Tardiphaga sp. 709: one gene and its partner. The protein of the gene in region 1 interacts with the protein of each later gene in a pairwise test. Links are inferred from orthologs where the notes say so. Each region holds a gene or a part of one and is shown in the gene's direction. Other genes may lie near its edges. The genes, in order: RSO67_RS04035 and RSO67_RS17250.

Region 1 (8,603 bases):
GTCGGACTATTGTACTCGGCGTCGCCGTTGCGCTTGTGGTTGCGCCTTCGTTCGCATCTGCCCAGGTCGCACCGCCGCCTACCACGCCGCCACCGACGACACCGCCGCCAGCAGCCGCACCGGTGCCCTCATCAACCGACTTCAATGCCGGGCAATCCGCCGGCATCGCCATTGGCGATCTCGGTAGCCAGTTCCTGCGTCGCCTCGGCGATCAGGCGAGCTACGGCTTCAACCGCGCGTCGCGCACCAATCCCGGCGGCGGCGGCGCATCGGAGACCACCGAAGCGCCACGGTTCCGAAGCTGGGCTGAATTCTATGGCGTCGGCGCGAATACAAGCGCGTTCGGAGGTTTCGTCGGCGACAAGCGCAGAACCATCGGCGGCGTCGCCGGGATCGGCGCGCGGCTGATGCCGGGCGTCAATGTCGGGCTGTCGGTGGACCAGAGCCACACCACGATCGATATTCCGCTGGCGCTGCAATCCGCGACGCTCGACCTCACGCAAATCGGCCTCAACGCATCGGTCGATCAGGGTGCGTGGACCTGGGCAATCGCATTGGTGCACGGCTTCGGCGATATCAACTCCCGCCGCGATACGGGCCTCGGGCTCGCCAGCGCCGGCTACAATGCGCGGATCGACGGCGCGCTCACCGAGCTGAGCTACTACTGGACTTACGAACAGGCGCGCATCGTACCCAAGGCCGCGTTCGAATACACCCGCGCCACAACAGGCGCGATGCAGGAACTTGGCGGCCTCAATCCCGTCAATGCGAGCGGCGCCTCAGCCGAGCGTGCGCGTATCCTGATTGGCGCAGAAGTCGGACGTTACTGGATATTCGATCAGAAGATTCTGGATCTGTCGGGCTATGCCAAATTCGTCGACAACGTGCATCAGCGCTTTAGCAACGTTACGGTTAGCCTGGGTTCCGAAAGCATCACCGTTCAGGGGATCGGCGAAAGCCAGTACGGCGCGGATGCCGGCGCATCGGCGTCGCTGAGCCTCAGCAACACCGCACGTCTCTATCTCAATTATGACGGCAAGTTCCGCGCCTATTCGCAGTCCCACCAGGGAACGCTGGGCTTCGAATTCAAGTTCTAGAAACCACCGGATTCCAGAAACAAAAAAGCGGGCGAAAGGCAAATGCCCCTCGCCCGCTTTGCGTTTTTATTGAATTAGGCCGCCTGCTCGGCGTGCCCTGCCATGCTGCGACGACGCCACAGCGTTCCAACAGCGAGCACCACAGCGACACCAATCAGACCGCAGACGATCTCGCCACCATGCCCCCCATTGGTGAAACGAATACCAAGGCCCAGCGATGACATCAGGCTGTCGAGGCCAGTGCCGACCGAACCGCTGAAGAAGCTGTGCATCAGCGGCAGGACCGCAGGATCCGTCGCGATCACTTCGCCGGCGACCCAGCCCAGCAGGGCCGCACCGAGCCAGACCAGAACCGGCAGACGGGTCAGCAGCGCCATGATCAACGCCGCGCCAGCCACAATCAGCGGCACGCTGATGGCGAGACCGAGGATCAACAGCGGCACGCTGCCATTGGCAGCGGCAGCAACTGCAATGACGTTGTCGAGGCTCATCACGATATCGGCGACGACGACGATCTGCACAGCGGCCCACAGATGCGAGGCAGCCTTGACGCCGTCCTCTTCTTCCTGCTCGGGAACCAGCAGTTTGGCCGCGATCACGATCAGCGCGAGACCGCCCACCAGCTTGAGGTAGGGCAATTCCATCAATGTGGCGACGATGCCGGTGAAAATGATACGCAGGATGACGGCCGCAGCGGCGCCGAGGATCATGCCCCACATGCGCTGCTTCGGTTCGAGGCCGCGGCAGGCCAGCGCGATCACGAGGGCGTTGTCGCCGGACAGCAGAACGTTGATCCAGATGATCTTGCCGACGGCTACCCAGAATGCGGGCTGCTGCATTTCGACCTGAAACTGAACGAAAACCGACTTGATCGTCGCCGGATCGAGAATATGCAGCAACCAGTCCACAGCGCGCCCCTTTGTTTGTTCGTTTTGATTGGAAAGGTCGGCGCGCCCCCGCGCGCCGACCGGTCGTCAATTCGGCTGGAAGTTTAGCCGACGATCTCGTTGCCCGAGAAGAACTGTGCGATCTCGATCGCTGCAGTTTCCGGGGCGTCCGAACCGTGCACCGAGTTCTCGCCGATCGACTTGGCGTGAAGCTTGCGGATGGTGCCATCAGCAGCCTTCGACGGGTCGGTTGCGCCCATCACATCGCGATGCTTGAGGACGGCGTTCTCGCCTTCCAGCACCTGCACGACAACAGGACCCGAGGTCATGAAGTCCACCAGTTCGCCGAAGAACGGGCGTTCCTTGTGAACGGCGTAGAAAGTGCCGGCCTGTTCGCGGGTCATACGGATGCGCTTCTGCGCGACGATCCGCAGGCCGGCCTTTTCGATCAGCGCGTTGATCGCACCGGTCAGATTGCGCTCGGTCGCGTCGGGCTTCAGAATCGAAAAGGTACGCTCGATAGCCATGATTTATCCTTGAATAACAGTCGCTGGAAGATGGCGGCTTATATCGACGCTATCCGGGAACGGCAAGCGATCCGTCCAAATGTCGCAGGCCCCATTTTGGCAGATCCGGCGCTCGAAATTACCTAGATGTCATCCACATGAACCATTCCTGACAGGGCTGGCGCGATCCGGTTCAGCTTTCCCCTCCTAGACTGCCTGCAATGACCCCGGCCAACGGCATTTGCCCCCGGCGCCATATTCACAGCAGGCGCAACACGCGCCGCACCAGAGGAGATGAGAATGTTCCGCAAGATCGCACTGACTTTGGTTGCAGCGGCCTCATTGGGCGCCGCGGCGCTGGCTCCCACCTCGGCTTCCGCCTGGGGAGGCCACGGCGGATGGCACGGCGGTGGCTGGCATGGCGGCGGCTGGCATCGCGGCTGGGGCGGACCACGCTTCGTCGGCGGGCCGGTTTACGGCTATGGCGGCGGCGGATGTCTCGTCCGCCGGGTCGTTCCGACCCCGTGGGGACCGCGTTGGCGACTGGTCAATCGCTGCTACTGACGCTCCACTAACAGTAAAATACCGCCCGGCCGTTCCCTCGGCCGGGCTTTTTCTTGGCAGATCCATCGACGATTCATCGAATTTTGACTCAAACAGCCTCAAATCCATAAATCTTGAAACAATTTCGGCCCGCACGACTTGCCTTAGTGTCATTCAACTGCCACGAGCGCCGGGAAGACAATGCAGAACCAGTTCATCAATAATGGCGAAGAGCACATCGACCGCACCACCAGCGTGGCGATTTGCAATGCCATCGGCGAACGGCTGCGCCGGGATGTCGGCCCGGACGATGCCCTGCCCTCCCATCTGCAGACGCTGATCGACCGGATGCGGCAGCAGGATGAAAACACCGGCAGCCGTTAACAGCAGAATTGATCTTCTACGCACCGTTGGCGACCAAATCGGGGTTGCCTTTGTGCGTCGCAGCGGTGACAACCCCGCATGCTTTCCATCACAGACATTTCGATCCGGATCGCCGGACGCCTGCTCATTGACGAGAGCACGGTACAGATTGCGCCGGGAGCCCGCGTGGGTTTCGTCGGCCGCAACGGCGTCGGTAAATCGACACTTTTTCATGCCATTCGCGGCGATCTGGCCACAGAAACCGGGAGTATCTCGATCCCGCCCCGCTGGCGTATTGGCAGCCTCGCCCAGGAGGCGCCAGACGGCCCCGAAAGCTTGATCTCCGTCGTCTTGAAAGCCGATCTCGAGCGCGACGCGCTGCTGAAGGAAGCCGAGACTGCCTCCGATCCGGAGCGCATTTCCGACATCCAGACCCGCCTTGTCGATATCGATGCGCATTCCGCGCCCGCTCGCGCCGCAGCGATTCTGAGCGGCCTTGGCTTCTCAGCTGAAGCCCAGTTGCGCTCCTGTTCCGAATTCTCCGGTGGCTGGCGCATGCGCGTGGCACTTGCAGCGACGCTGTTTTCGGCGCCGGACCTGTTGTTGCTAGACGAACCGACCAACTATCTCGATCTCGAAGGCACGCTGTGGCTCGAGGATCATCTCGCCAACTATCCGCGCACGGTCATCGTCATCAGCCATGACCGCGACCTGCTCGATACGTCGGTGAACGAGATCCTGCATCTCGACCGCGGCAAGCTCGTGCATTATCGCGGGACTTACTCAAATTACGAAGAGTTCCGCGCCAACAAGGAGGCGCTCGACGCCAAGAACGTCAAGCGTCAGGAAGCCGAGCGCAAGCGGCTGCAGGACTTCGTCGATCGCTTCAAGGCCAAGGCCTCCAAGGCACGTCAGGCACAATCGCGCGTAAAGATGCTTGAGCGCATGAAGCCAATCTCAGCGCTGGTAACGCAAGACGTGCGCGAGATCGTCTTCCCTGCGCCCGAGAAGATCCTGTCGCCGCCGATTCTCGCGGTGGACAATGTGTCGGTCGGCTATGAGCCCGGCAAGCCGGTACTCAATCAGGTGACACTCCGCATCGATACCGAGGATCGCATTGCCCTGCTCGGCTCCAACGGTAATGGCAAGTCAACGCTCGTCAAGCTGCTGGCGAACAAGCTGAAACCATTTTCAGGATCGATCACCCGCGCCGACAAACTGTCGATCGCTTACTTTGCCCAGCATCAGCTCGACGAGCTGGTGATGGACAACTCCGTCTATGATCACGTCCGCAAGCTGATGCCCGACATGCCGGAATCGAAAATCCGCGCGCGTGCCGGCAATATCGGCTTTTCCGGCAAGGCCGCGGATACGATCGTAAAAAGCCTGTCCGGCGGCGAAAAGGCGCGGCTACTGCTGGGGCTCGCAACTTTCTACGGTCCGAACATGATCATCCTGGACGAACCGACCAACCATCTCGATATCGACAGCCGCGCAGCGCTGGCCGAGGCGATCAACGAATTCCCCGGCGCGGTGATCATGGTCTCCCATGATCGCTATCTGATCGAGGCCTGCGCAGACCAGCTCTGGGTTGTGGCCGACCGCACCGTCACCAATTTCGACGGCGATCTCGACGACTATCGCAAAGTCGTCATGCAAGCCCGCGGCATGCGCGCGCCGACGCGCGACCGCGCAAACACGGACCGCGAAAAACTGGCGAAGCCTAAAGAAAAGAAAGTCCCGCTCAAGCAGCAGGTCGCCGAAGCAGAATCCGAGATGGAGCGGATCACCGCCATCATCGCCAAGATCGATACTGCGCTCGCATTGCCCGACCTGTTCAAGAAGGATCCGAAGCAGGCCACGCAACTCACCAAAGCCCGCGCCGCTGCGGCGGACGCATTGCAACGCGCCGAAGAGCAATGGCTGAGCGCGAGTTCTCTGCATGAAGAAGCGAACGGCTGAAACGCAGCCGTCGCTTACTTCGACATCATCACGAAAGGATCAGGTCGCGGCGCGCTTCTTGGCCTTCGGACGCGCGGTCTTCGGCTGCTCAACTTCCGGACCGCGTTCGACCACGGTCAGACGACCGGCGGTAAACGTATAGATGCCAGCACGCGGACCGCGCAGATAGGTCAGCACGGCAACGCGATCGCCGCGCGGGCTGGTCGAGAGGCTGACATTGTCGGGTGCGCCTGCACCACGCGCCACGTCGCATTCGGTATGGCCGAGCGCCACGACGCCAGTTTGAACCGGCGCACCTGCGGTACCATCGGCAAGCGCGTTGGCATCACGCGGCGCCATGCCCGGGCACGCACCGTCAGCGCTGATGAGATCCTGCGGACTGACGGCCTGCTCAGGCGACAGCGGCGGCGTCTCGATCGAAACATTCTTGATGAATACGCGACCTGGCTTGGAGAACCAGTCGGCATCCTTGGACAGCAGATCCGTGGAGAATGCGTCACCGCCCACGCCGGCGCAGCCAGCAAGCAATGGCGCAGCAAGCAGCAGCACGAGCAGACCGTTTCGATGAAGCTTTTCTTGTCGCACGATTACGCAACCCCAAGACAGGCGATAAGCGCCTGTAACATCATTCATTTGCGGCACTACCATGACACAGCGGTAGATACCGGTGAGGAAATCTACAATTATCATTAATTGCAGCAGATCGCCAATCGCCAGCTAATTCTTGCGCTGCCACCGGCCACGTTCATCGGTCTGCCAGTAAGTGGCGGTAAAGCCCCTCGCCTTACAATCAGTCCAGGCTGCTCGCGCTGCAGCGAGTGCATCGGCATCGTCGCCGTTAAATACCAGCACCATGCGCTCATAGCCGTCGGCATCGGCCGGCACCGCCGCGCTGTCCACAAGGAACCGGACCTGGGCACGATTGGGATTGCCCTCTTCGATCGCGAGAATGATCGGCTGATCCGCCGCGTCTGCCACACGCCAGGTCGCGTGCGGCAGAAATGAATCATCACGATAGGTCCACAAATGCGCATCGAGCGCATCGGCGCGCTCTTCTGATGTGGATTGCACTACGACACGCCAGCCGCGCTCGAGTGACTTCTCGAGCAGCGGCGGCAGCACGCTCTCCAGCGTCATGTTCTGCAGGTGATAGAACAGGACCTCGGTCATCGTGTCGGACTACTTCTTCGCCTCGTAATAATCAGCAACAAGCCGATCCAGCAGCCGCACGCCGTAACCCGAGCCCCAGCTCTGATTGATCTCGGTCTTCGGCGCGCCCATGGCGGTGCCGGCGATATCGAGATGCGCCCACGGCGTATCGTCGACGAAACGCTGCAGGAACTGCGCCGCAGTGATCGAGCCGCCATTGCGCGTGCCGGTGTTCTTCATGTCGGCGAATTGCGAGTCGATCTGCTTGTCGTATTCCGGACCGAGCGGCATCCGCCAGACACGTTCGCCGGTGGTCTGTCCGACGGTGGACAGACGCTCAGCGAGTTCATCATTGTTGGAGAACATGCCGGCATATTCGGTACCGAGCGCGACCATGATCGCACCGGTCAGCGTCGCCAGATCGACCATGAATTTCGGCTTGAACTTCTTCGCCACATACCAGAGCACATCGGCCAGTACGAGACGGCCTTCAGCGTCGGTGTTGATGATTTCGATGGTCTGACCGGACATCGACGTCACGATGTCGCCCGGACGCTGCGCGTTGCCATCCGGCATGTTTTCGACGATGCCGATGGCGCCGACGACATTGACCTTGGCCTTGCGGCCCGCGAGTGCATGCATCAGGCCAACGACGCAGGCTGCGCCGCCCATATCGCCCTTCATGTCTTCCATGCTGCCGGCCGGCTTGATGGAGATGCCGCCGGTATCGAAGGTCACGCCCTTGCCGATGAAGGCGACAGGCTGCTCACCCTTCTTGCCACCGTTCCAGCGCATCACCACCATGCGGCCGGGACGCACAGATCCCTGGGATACGCCGAGCAGCGCGCCCATGCCAAGCTTGGTCATCGCCTTGACGTCGAGCACTTCGACCGTGACGCCGAGCTTCTTTAACTCACCTGCGCGGCGCGCAAATTCGGCGGGAAACAGCACATTCGGCGGCTCATTCACGAGCTCGCGGGCCAGCACGACACCGTTCACGATATGATTGCCCGGCGCAAAGGCCCTCTTGGCTGCGGCGACGTCGCTCACGGCCAGCGAAACCGCGACGCTGCCGGGCGTCTCATCGGCTTCCTTCTTCTTGGTTTTGTAACGATCGAATTTGTAAGCGCGCAGCAATACGCCGGAGGCGACCGATGCCGCCTGCTCCGGCATCATTGCCCCCGAAGCCAGCTCCGCGATGACGGTCACCGCCTCATTGCTGCCGCCGACCTTGCCGGCGAGCACGCCGCCAAATTTCAGCAGATCGGTCTCCTTCAGATCGGCCGGCTTGCCGGTGCCGATCACGATGAGACGCGACGCCTTGATGCCGTCCGGGGCCAGGATGTCGAGCGTCGATGCGCTCTTGCCCTTGAACTTGCTGGTTGTAGCCGCGCGCTTCACAGTTGCTGCGGCGTCCCCGAGAGCCTTGGTCGCGGCAGGACCGAATTTCAACGTTTCGTCGCAGAACACCACAAGAGCACCGCGCGCAGCATTAGCAAACGGGACGAAGCCGACCTTGACGGCGTCGGACATGGCAAATTCCTCCAGAAGATCAGGGCTGTCGCAGGGGTCGGCGCGGAATCCGGTCAGTGCGGCGGGGTTCAAGTGTTTTGTTGTCGTCGCAGCGTGAACCGTCAAGACAGGTTCTGACCGAAACCGCCAAGGATCGATAGTTTCTTGTGTTTCCCCCGAGGGAAACCCAACCGCGCGTAACCCACGATTCGGGCATTGCCTGTGTCCGAATGTGTCGACTCTGACCTTAGGTGACGGTCTTGCCAACAAACGGGCCCTACCGACGAACCCGGTTCCTCGCCGCCAAGTGAGTTGCGAAGCATTTCAGTGGCCCAAGGGACACATCGGGCACATAATTAACCATATCTTGAGCGAGCCATCCCCCGGCCATTTTGTTGACCAATCAAAGGGATGCTAAGTGAGATGATGGGCTTGTGAGGATCGCGGCATGTCCTTTTGGGGGTCCCCTTGCGGGATTGGATATGCGGGCGGCTTTAATGGCCGGAATGGGGATTGATCGGACCGATGGGGTCTATCGACAGGTATATTTTCCGCACGACGCTGGCGTCGTTTGCGGTGGTTCT
Region 2 (9,185 bases), 2.8 Mb from region 1 along the record:
CACTCTGACTGGATCGCCCGGTCAAAGCGCGCAAGTGAGCGCCAGGCCGGGCGACGACACTGGAGTTCTACGCCGCCTGCGCCTGCTTCTCGCCAACCAGCGGCAAACCTTCCTCGATCGGATACTTCGTATCGCGGCTCCATTCGTTCCACGACCCGAAGTACATCCTGACATCGGCGACGCCCGCGTTCTTCAGCGCGAGGAACGTGTTCGACGCCCGCGCGCCTTTGAAACAATAGAGATAGACAGTGGTCGACGGCGTGATGCCGACGGTCGCGCATTCGGCGAGGATCTCGTTCTTCGACTTGAAGCGCGGACCTTCCGATGTCGGCTTCATCATGCGGTACCACTCGATCCAGACAGCACCGGGAATGCGGCCCATGCGCGGGCAGAAATCCTTGCCGTAAGGCGACGAGCTTTCGCCGATCCACTCGTCGACATCGCGCACGTCGAGGATGGCGATCGACGGATTGCCGAGCGCGCCCTGCATGGTGCCTGCATCGATCAGGATCGAACCGGCTTCCGGCTTGATGGCGAAGGATGCTGCTGGCGGCGTCGGAACATCCGTGGTGGTCGGCAGGCCCTTCATGGTCCAGGCCTCAAAGCCGCCATGCAGAACCTTGATCCTGGGATAGCCAAGAAACTCCAGCAGAAAGTAGCCGCGGCAGGACTGGCCGAAGCCGGAATTCATCGACTGTTCGTAGATCACGGCCGTCTCACTGCCGGAGAGGCCTGCACCGCCAAACGCTTCGGCGAACTTCTTCTTCAACTCGTCCATGCCTTCCGGCGTCGAGGTGGCGAGGAACGTAAAGATCTCATGGAGATTGACGGCGCCGGGGATATGCCCGGCCGCATAGGCGTCGGGATTGCGCGTGTCGATGATGACACAAGGTTCTGACTTCATGAACGTGACGAGGTCGTCTGCGGAAATGAGAACTTCAGCCATTGAAAGCCTCCACTGTGTTGAACCGTCGTTGTTGAATCGTTTGTGCTGAATCGCCTGTCGTTTCGCCGTGACTTAAGTCAATTCGCTTTCTGTTCGCGTAATCGGGTTCATTTGCATGATCGGGATCACGCCCCGCCCTGGTCTCCCTGATAGTCGCGCGCATTGTCTGCGAGCATTTTTCTGAGCTGCTTGGTGGCGGGAGTGACGATCGCCACGAAATAGGCTTCACGCAGCCGGCGCTGGGCGCGGTGCGATTTCAGATAGCCACGGGCGCCACAATGCAGCATGGCTGCATGTGCTGCGGCGACGGCGGCATCGCCCGCGCGCAGACGCAGTTCGACGACGCTGCGCCAATAGGCATTGCTGGTATCAAAGGGCGTGGCGACGAGCATCATCGTCTCGGCTTCCATCTTCGCCAGCAGACCCGCGAAATCCTCGGGCTGCTGCGGCAGGAAGCAATTGACGTGGGCGAGCGACGGCTTGACGCTCTCCATGATAGCAACGCAATCGCGCACCAGTCCGAGGCCCATGCCCATCTGCATCAGGATGAACCCCGCGCGAATTTTCTTCACGAAAGGCATCGCCGGTGCCGCGAGCACCTGATCGTCGGGAATGAAGACATCGCGGAATTGCACGGCGTAGGTGCCGGTACCGTCCATGGCGAGGAACGGCTTGCATGGCGTCAGCGAGAGATTCTCGTCTGCGCAGTCGGCGAGGAACATCACCTTCTCGCCGGAGCCGTCATCGAGTTCGAAGATGGTGCCGAACATGTGGTCGGGACCAAGATTCGACACCCATGGCAGAGCACCGCGCACGATATAGCCGCCATCAATGCGGCGACCTTTCAGCTTGAGCTTCTCGATGCCAAAGAAGCTCTTCATCGGATTGGAGAGGCCGGTGCCGCCAAGCAGCTTGCCGCTCGTGGCATCGCTCAGATACTTCGCCTTCAGTGCGGCGTTGTCTGAGTTGAGGATGTACCAGACCAGCGTGTTCTGGCACCACGCCATGAAGGCCGTGGAGCCGCAGGTCTCGCCGATAGTGGTGATGCCCGCGATCGTCTCGCCGAGATCCGCGTGTGCCGACCAGGCACCGACATCGCCGAGATGACGTAGCGCCCGATCCGGATAGATCGTGCCTTCATCGATCTCCAAAGCGATCGGCGAAAGATCGGTGCGCGCGACGGCAGCTATTCGTTCAACGAGCGACGGCGTGTCGCCCGTCACCTCAACATCGTCAGATTTCCGCAGCACTGCCGTCGTGGTCATGTCGATCTCCGTCACACGCAAGGAAGAGAGACTGCGGCCGCATCGCTGCGGCCGCGCTAACTCACATTCAGGCAGAGACTTCGAGATTGACTGGGCGCGTAAACGTGTTGGCGACGGGCGACCACTTCTTGACGTGGATGATCAGCGCATCGATCTCGGCCTGCGGAACGCCTTCGCATTCCATGTCGACCTTGATACGCACATCGGTAAAACCGACCGGCTTCTCGCTGATATCGCCGGTGCCCCAGACAGCTGTGATGTTGAGATCGCCTTCGAGCTGCAGCTCGAGTTTGTTGACGGTCCAGCCACGATGCACGGCATTGGCGTGCAGACCGACGGCGATGCACGAGCCAAGCGCCGCCAATGACGCCTCTGACGGATTCGGCGCAGTGTCGTCGCCGAGCAGCGCCGGCGGCTCATCGACGATGTAAGGCGGCAGGTTGCGGATGTAGTTGGCGTGGCGGAACTTGCCCTCGGCCACCGTTTTGCACTTCAGCGTCTTGATGACATTGGGATTAGCTTTGCCGTTGGCGATCAGCTGTTCGAGGCCGCCTTTGTCAATCGGCGCGAGGCAGCCGGTCAGGGCGGTTTTTGCGGCAACAGCAGTCATTGGTTTTCTCCCTTGGGAATTGGAAAGATACAGAACGTTCTGTAGCTTTGCAGAAACCGTGCCAGCGTCGGCCGATGCGAAAATCATCATGGGATCAGCGAGTTGCACAATTGGCGCAAAATGGGGCGCAGGCTGAACTGCCGCTTAGCGCGGCAAAAGCGTATTTACCCGCTCGAATATTGGTCAGGAACCGATGATCGCTTGCGCCCCGCGCGCGCCATGACATATGACAGGGCATGACTGATGCGATGCCGCAGGCTGTCGAAAGCAATGTTCCGCAGGTAACGCCGCGGGAGCGGCTGATGGACGCGGCAACAAGGCTGTTCTGCAAGAATGGCATCAATGCCACCGGCATAGACGCCATCGTCAGTGAGGCCGGCACGGCGAAAACCACGCTCTACAAGAACTTCAAATCGAAGGACGATCTCGTCGACGCCGTGCTCAAGGCGGAAAGTGAGGCTTGGCGCGGCTGGTTCATTGCAGCCGTGGAACGCGCCAAAACCCCGCGTGAAAAGCTGGATTCTATCTTCCCCGCGCTGAAGAGCTGGTTTGCCGAAGAGACCTATTATGGCTGTGTTTTCATCAATGCAGTCGGCGAGCACTCCAAGGACGAGACCCGGCTGCGCGACATCACGATCCGGCACAAATCGTTTATTCTCAAGCACATCTCCGGACTGGCTGAAGCCGCCGGCGCCAAGAAGCCGGACTTTCTCGCGCACCAGATCGGCCTCTTGATGGACGGCGCCATTGTCGCCGCCATGGTGACCCGCGATCCGACTGTCGCGGACGCCGCCGGTATGGCTGCCAATGCCCTGCTCGACGAGGCCTGCGGACCGCCCAAAATCCGCCGCACCCGGCGCGCCGGACTGCAAGGAGGCGCTGCCGCTTTGGCTAAGGAAGACCTCAGTGTCGTCGACTGAAATCAGCGGACATTATCTCGCGCACAAAGAATTGACGAAATATTCAGTTCTTCGTGCTTTTCAGGGCGCACATTCGGATTAAATAGGGTAGAAGCTCGCTCGACTTTAGGATGGTCCGGCAACCGGATCAGCCCTCGTTAAAATTTCCGCGCGATACCAAATCAGGACGCCATCATGTCTCGCCAGGACGCGAACGCCGCCTTTGCACTCTCCTCATTTCTGCAAGGCGCAAACGCCACTTACATCGACGAACTCTATGCCCGTTACGAAAAGGACCCCTCCTCGGTGGACGCCGAGTGGCAGGAGTTCTTCAAGAGCCTGAAGGACTCGCCCGCCGACGTTCAAAAGAACGCCGAAGGCCCGTCCTGGGAGAAGGCCAACTGGCCGCTGACGCCCAAGGACGACCTGACCTCCGCCATGGACGGCAACTGGGCCCAGGTCGAGAAGGTGATGGGCGCCAAGCTCGCCGCCAAGACCGCGCAGCCCGGTGCTGCCGCCCCGACCGGCGACATCAATCAGGCGACCCGCGATTCGGTGCGCGCCTTGATGCTGATCCGCGCCTTCCGCATGCGCGGCCATTTCCACGCCAATCTCGATCCGCTGGGCATCGAAGGCCAGAAGGATCACGAGGAGCTCGATCCGCGCTCCTACGGCTTCACCGATGCCGACTACGACCGCAAGATCTTCCTCGATAACGTCATCGGCCTCGAATACGGCACGCTGCGCGAGATCGTTGCGATCCTGCAGCGCACCTACTGCCAGACCCTCGGCGTCGAGTTCATGCACATTTCCAACCGCGCACAGAAGGCGTGGATCCAGGAACGTATCGAAGGCCCGGACAAGGAAATCAGCTTCACGCCGGAAGGCCGCCGCGCCATCCTCCAGAAGCTGGTCGAAGCCGACGGCTTCGAGAAGTTTTGCGACGTCAAGTTCACCGGTACCAAGCGCTTCGGCCTCGACGGCGGCGAATCACTGATCCCAGCGCTGGAACAGATCATCAAGCGCGGCGGCAGCCTCGGTGTCCGTGACATCGTCGTCGGCATGCCACATCGCGGTCGCCTCAATGTGTTGACCCAGGTGATGGGCAAGCCGCACCGCGCGCTGTTCCATGAATTCAAGGGCGGCTCGGCCAATCCGGACGAGGTCGAAGGCTCGGGTGACGTCAAGTATCACCTCGGCGCCTCGTCGGATCGCGAGTTCGACAACAACAATATCCATCTGTCGCTGACGGCGAACCCGTCGCATCTTGAAATCGTCGATCCCGTGGTGCTCGGAAAGGTCCGCGCCAAGCAGGACCAGAATGGTGATCCGCCGGACCAGCGTATTTCCGTGCTGCCGCTGCTGATGCATGGCGATGCGGCCTTCGCAGGTCAGGGCGTGGTCGCGGAATGCTTCGCGCTGTCGGACCTGAAGGGCTATCGCACCGGCGGTTCGATCCACTTCATCGTCAACAACCAGATCGGCTTCACCACCTATCCGCGTTACTCCCGTTCGTCGCCCTATCCGTCCGACGTCGCGAAAATGATCGATGCTCCGATCTTCCACGTGAACGGCGACGATCCGGAAGCGGTGGTGTTCGCCGCCAAGATCGCGATCGAGTTCCGGCAGAAGTTCCACAAGCCTGTCGTCATCGACATGTTCTGCTATCGCCGCCACGGCCATAACGAAGGCGACGAGCCAGCGTTCACCCAGCCGGTGATGTACAAGAAGATCGGCGCGCATCAGTCGACGCTGGATATCTATGCCAAGCGCATCATCGCCGATGGCGTGATGACCGAAGGCGAAGTCGACAAGGCGAAGGCCGACTGGCGCGCCCGTCTCGATGCCGAGCTCGAAGCCGGCGCCGGCTACAAGCCGAACAAGGCTGACTGGCTCGACGGCAAGTGGGCCGGCTTCAAATATGCCGACCAGGAGGAAGATCCCCGTCGCGGCGTGACCGGCGTCGACGTCAAGACGCTGAAAGAGATCGGCGCCAAGATCACCAAGGTGCCCGATGGTTTCCGCGTTCACCGCACGGTGCAGCGTTTCCTCGACACCCGCGCCAAGGCGATCGACAGTGGCGAAGGCATCGACTGGGCGACCGGCGAGGCACTGGCATTCTGTACCCTGATGGAAGAAGGCCACCATGTCCGGCTGTCCGGCCAGGACTCGGAGCGCGGTACCTTCTCGCAGCGCCATTCGGTGCTGTTCGACCAGGAAGACGAAAGCCGCTACACGCCGTTCAACCACCTCAAGCCCGACCAGGGTCACTACGAGGTCATCAACTCGCTGCTGTCCGAAGAAGCCGTGCTCGGCTTCGAATACGGCTACTCGCTGGCCGAGCCGAAGGCGCTGACCATCTGGGAAGCGCAGTTCGGCGACTTCGCCAACGGCGCACAGGTGCTGTTCGACCAGTTCATCTCCTCGGGTGAACGCAAGTGGCTGCGTATGTCGGGCCTCGTCTGCCTGCTGCCGCATGGCTATGAAGGCCAGGGCCCGGAGCATTCCTCCGCACGCCTTGAGCGTTTCCTGCAGATGTGTGCGGAAGACAACATGCAGGTGGTCTATCCGACCACTCCGGCCAACTACTTCCACATGCTGCGTCGTCAGTTGAAGCGTGAGATCTGCAAGCCGCTGATCGTCATGACGCCGAAGTCGCTGCTGCGCCACAAGCGTGCGGTGTCGAAGCTGAGCGAACTCGGTGCCGACACCTCGTTCCACCGCGTGTTGTTCGACGATGCGGAGAAGCTGCCGGACGAGAAGATCAAGCTCACCGCCGACAACAAGATCCGTCGCGTCGTGCTGTGCTCGGGCAAGGTCTATTACGACCTCTACGAGGAGCGCGAGAAGCGCGGCATCGACGATGTCTACCTGATGCGCATCGAGCAGCTCTATCCGGTGCCGCTGAAGACGCTGGTGCAGGAGCTGACCCGCTTCAAGGGTGCGGAATTCGTCTGGTGTCAGGAAGAGCCGCGCAACATGGGCGGCTGGCACTTCATCGAACCGTATCTTGAATGGGTGCTCAACCAGATCAACGCCACCCACAAGCGTCCGCGTTACGCCGGCCGCGCAGCTTCGGCAGCGACCGCCACCGGCCTGATGTCCAAGCATCTCGCCCAGCTCAAGGCCTTCCTCGACGAAGCGCTCGGCTAAGCCTCCATTCTGTTGGCGAATGCCCCGCACCCGCGGGGCATTCGCATATTCCCATTGATTTCAAGTTCAGGCAGGGATGACCGAGCGGGTCGCCACGCCACAAGAGGAAATAGACAATGACTGAAATTCGCGTTCCCACGCTCGGCGAATCCGTGACGGAAGCCACCATCGGCCGCTGGTTCAAGAAGGCTGGCGATGCCGTCGCCGTTGACGAGCCGTTGGTCGAACTCGAGACCGACAAGGTCACGATCGAGGTGCCCGCGCCGTCCGCTGGCGTACTCGGCGAAATCGTTGCCAAGGATGGCGAGACCGTCGCTGTCGGCGCACTGCTCGGCCAGATCACCGATGGTGCCGGTGGCGCCAAACCGGCTGCTGCTCCCGCGAAGCCCGCTGCCCCGGCTCCGGCCGCTGCACCTGCCGCTGCTGCGCCTGCTCCCGCTCAGAAGTCCGCACCCGTCGATGCGCCGCTGGCGCCGTCGGTCCGCAAGATCTCGGCAGAGAGCGGCATCGATGCCGCCACCGTCCCCGGCTCGGGCAAGGATGGCCGCGTGACCAAGGGCGACATGCTCGCTGCGATCGAAAAGGCTGCGTCAGCACCGACGCCGATCAATCAGTCTGCCGCCGCCGTGCAGGTACGCGCGCCGTCACCCGCTGACGATGCTGCCCGCGAAGAGCGCGTGAAAATGACGCGTCTGCGTCAGACCATCGCGCGCCGTCTCAAGGACGTGCAGAACACCGCCGCGATGCTCACGACCTTCAACGAAGTCGACATGACCAACGTGATGGCGCTGCGCTCGCAGTACAAGGATGTGTTCGAGAAGAAGCACGGCACCAAGCTCGGCTTCATGGGCTTCTTCACCAAGGCCTGCGTGCAGGCGCTGAAGGATATTCCGGCCGTGAACGCCGAGATCGATGGCTCCGACCTGATCTACAAGAACTACTATCACGTCGGCGTTGCCGTCGGCACTGACAAGGGCCTCGTCGTTCCCGTGGTGCGCGACTGCGATACCAAGTCGATCTCCGACATCGAAAAAACCATTGCGGATTTCGGCAAGCGCGCCCGCGACGGCCAGCTCAAGATCGACGAAATGCAGGGTGGCACATTCACCATCACCAATGGCGGCATCTACGGCTCGCTGATGTCGACGCCGATCCTGAACGCACCGCAGTCGGCCATCCTCGGCATGCACAAGATCCAGGAACGCCCGGTCGTGGTCGGCGGCAAGATCGAGATCCGTCCGATGATGTATCTGGCGGTGTCCTACGATCACCGCGTGATCGACGGCAAGGAAGCCGTGACCTTCCTCGTCCGCGTCAAGGAAAGCCTGGAAGATCCGGCCCGTCTCGTTCTGGATCTCTGATCTCTCCTTATTCACTATTATCAGCCGGTAGCGGAGACGCTGCCGGTTGATGACCAAGAAGCCTTGATATCCGAAGCCTCGATACCTGAAGTCTTGGCACCTCAGCGAAGCTGGAGCAGGACATGACCGATAGCGTCATCATCATCACTGGTGGTAGCCGGGGTATCGGCCGCGCAACGGCGCTCAAGGCCGCGGCACGCGGGTTCAAGGTCGTGGTCGGCTTTGCCAGCAACGAAGCCGCCGCCAACGAGGTCGTTTCGAAGATCGAAGCGACCAACGGCAAGGCCATCGCGGTGAAATGCGATGTCGGCTCCGAGGCTGACATTCTTGCGCTGTTCAAGGCAGCGGACGCCTTTGGTCCTCTCGGCGCCCTGATCAACAATGCCGGCATCGTCGGCCCTTCCATCCGCGTCGATCAGATGACTGCCGAACGCATCGCCAACATGATGACGGTGAATGTCACCGGAAGCATTCTCTGCGCCCGCGAAGCCGTGAAGCGGATGTCGACCAAGCATGGCGGCAAGGGTGGCGTCATCGTCAATCTGTCATCGGTAGCCGCCAAACTGGGTGCGCCCAACACCTATGTCGACTATGCCGCGTCGAAGGGCGCGATCGATTCCTTCACCATCGGATTGGGATACGAAGTCGCAGCCGAAGGGATTCGCGTTGCCGGCATTCGGCCCGGTTTGATCGATACTGATATCCACGCATCAGGCGGCGAGCCGGATCGCGCGCATCGTCTTTCCGTCAACGTCCCGATGAAACGCGTCGGTACTGCGGATGAAGTTGCCAATGCCATCGTCTGGTTGCTGTCGGAGGACGCTTCCTACGTCACATCCACCATTCTCGACGTGTCCGGTGGCCGCTGAGGCCCTGACACCCCACATCATCTGAAGACAATACAGGACTGCATCATGGCTTCTTACGACCTCGTTGTTATCGGCACCGGAC

The links.
Region 2: the proteins of RSO67_RS04035 (region 1) and RSO67_RS17250 interact in binary tests that used the Escherichia coli proteins (3 or more experiments, as listed by UniProt). The link is inferred for Tardiphaga sp. 709 from one-to-one orthologs.

The regions. Positions count from the first base shown.
Region 1 is NZ_CP135529.1:759,155-767,757, forward strand. What follows is about bases 2,996-5,926. They hold RSO67_RS04035 (ABC-F family ATP-binding cassette domain-containing protein), read left to right. Parts: upstream 2,996-3,495; coding sequence 3,496-5,358; downstream 5,359-5,926. Other genes in these bases: RSO67_RS04025 (sulfur globule protein precursor), read left to right, coding at 2,996-3,054; RSO67_RS04030 (hypothetical protein), read left to right, coding at 3,235-3,417; RSO67_RS04040 (hypothetical protein), read right to left, coding at 5,398-5,926. Outside these bases: RSO67_RS04010 (autotransporter outer membrane beta-barrel domain-containing protein), read left to right, coding at 1-1,097; RSO67_RS04015 (TerC family protein), read right to left, coding at 1,172-2,005; ndk (nucleoside-diphosphate kinase), read right to left, coding at 2,089-2,511; more of RSO67_RS04025, read left to right, coding at 2,791-2,995; more of RSO67_RS04040, read right to left, coding at 5,927-5,991; RSO67_RS04045 (DNA polymerase III subunit chi), read right to left, coding at 6,076-6,528; RSO67_RS04050 (leucyl aminopeptidase), read right to left, coding at 6,538-8,040; LPS export ABC transporter permease LptF, read left to right, coding at 8,545-8,603. UniProt on the Escherichia coli protein: Genetic data indicate it may be involved in ribosome assembly or function.
Region 2 is NZ_CP135529.1:3,525,323-3,534,507, forward strand. Bases 3,561-7,073 are described here. They hold RSO67_RS17250 (2-oxoglutarate dehydrogenase E1 component), read left to right. Parts: upstream 3,561-3,915; coding sequence 3,916-6,873; downstream 6,874-7,073. Other genes in these bases: RSO67_RS17245 (TetR/AcrR family transcriptional regulator), read left to right, coding at 3,561-3,741; odhB (2-oxoglutarate dehydrogenase complex dihydrolipoyllysine-residue succinyltransferase), read left to right, coding at 6,990-7,073. In the rest of the region: RSO67_RS17230 (sulfurtransferase), read right to left, coding at 68-946; RSO67_RS17235 (acyl-CoA dehydrogenase family protein), read right to left, coding at 1,072-2,211; RSO67_RS17240 (OsmC family protein), read right to left, coding at 2,279-2,821; more of RSO67_RS17245, read left to right, coding at 3,058-3,560; more of odhB, read left to right, coding at 7,074-8,234; RSO67_RS17260 (SDR family oxidoreductase), read left to right, coding at 8,357-9,103; lpdA (dihydrolipoyl dehydrogenase), read left to right, coding at 9,149-9,185. UniProt on the Escherichia coli protein: E1 component of the 2-oxoglutarate dehydrogenase (OGDH) complex which catalyzes the decarboxylation of 2-oxoglutarate, the first step in the conversion of 2-oxoglutarate to succinyl-CoA and CO(2).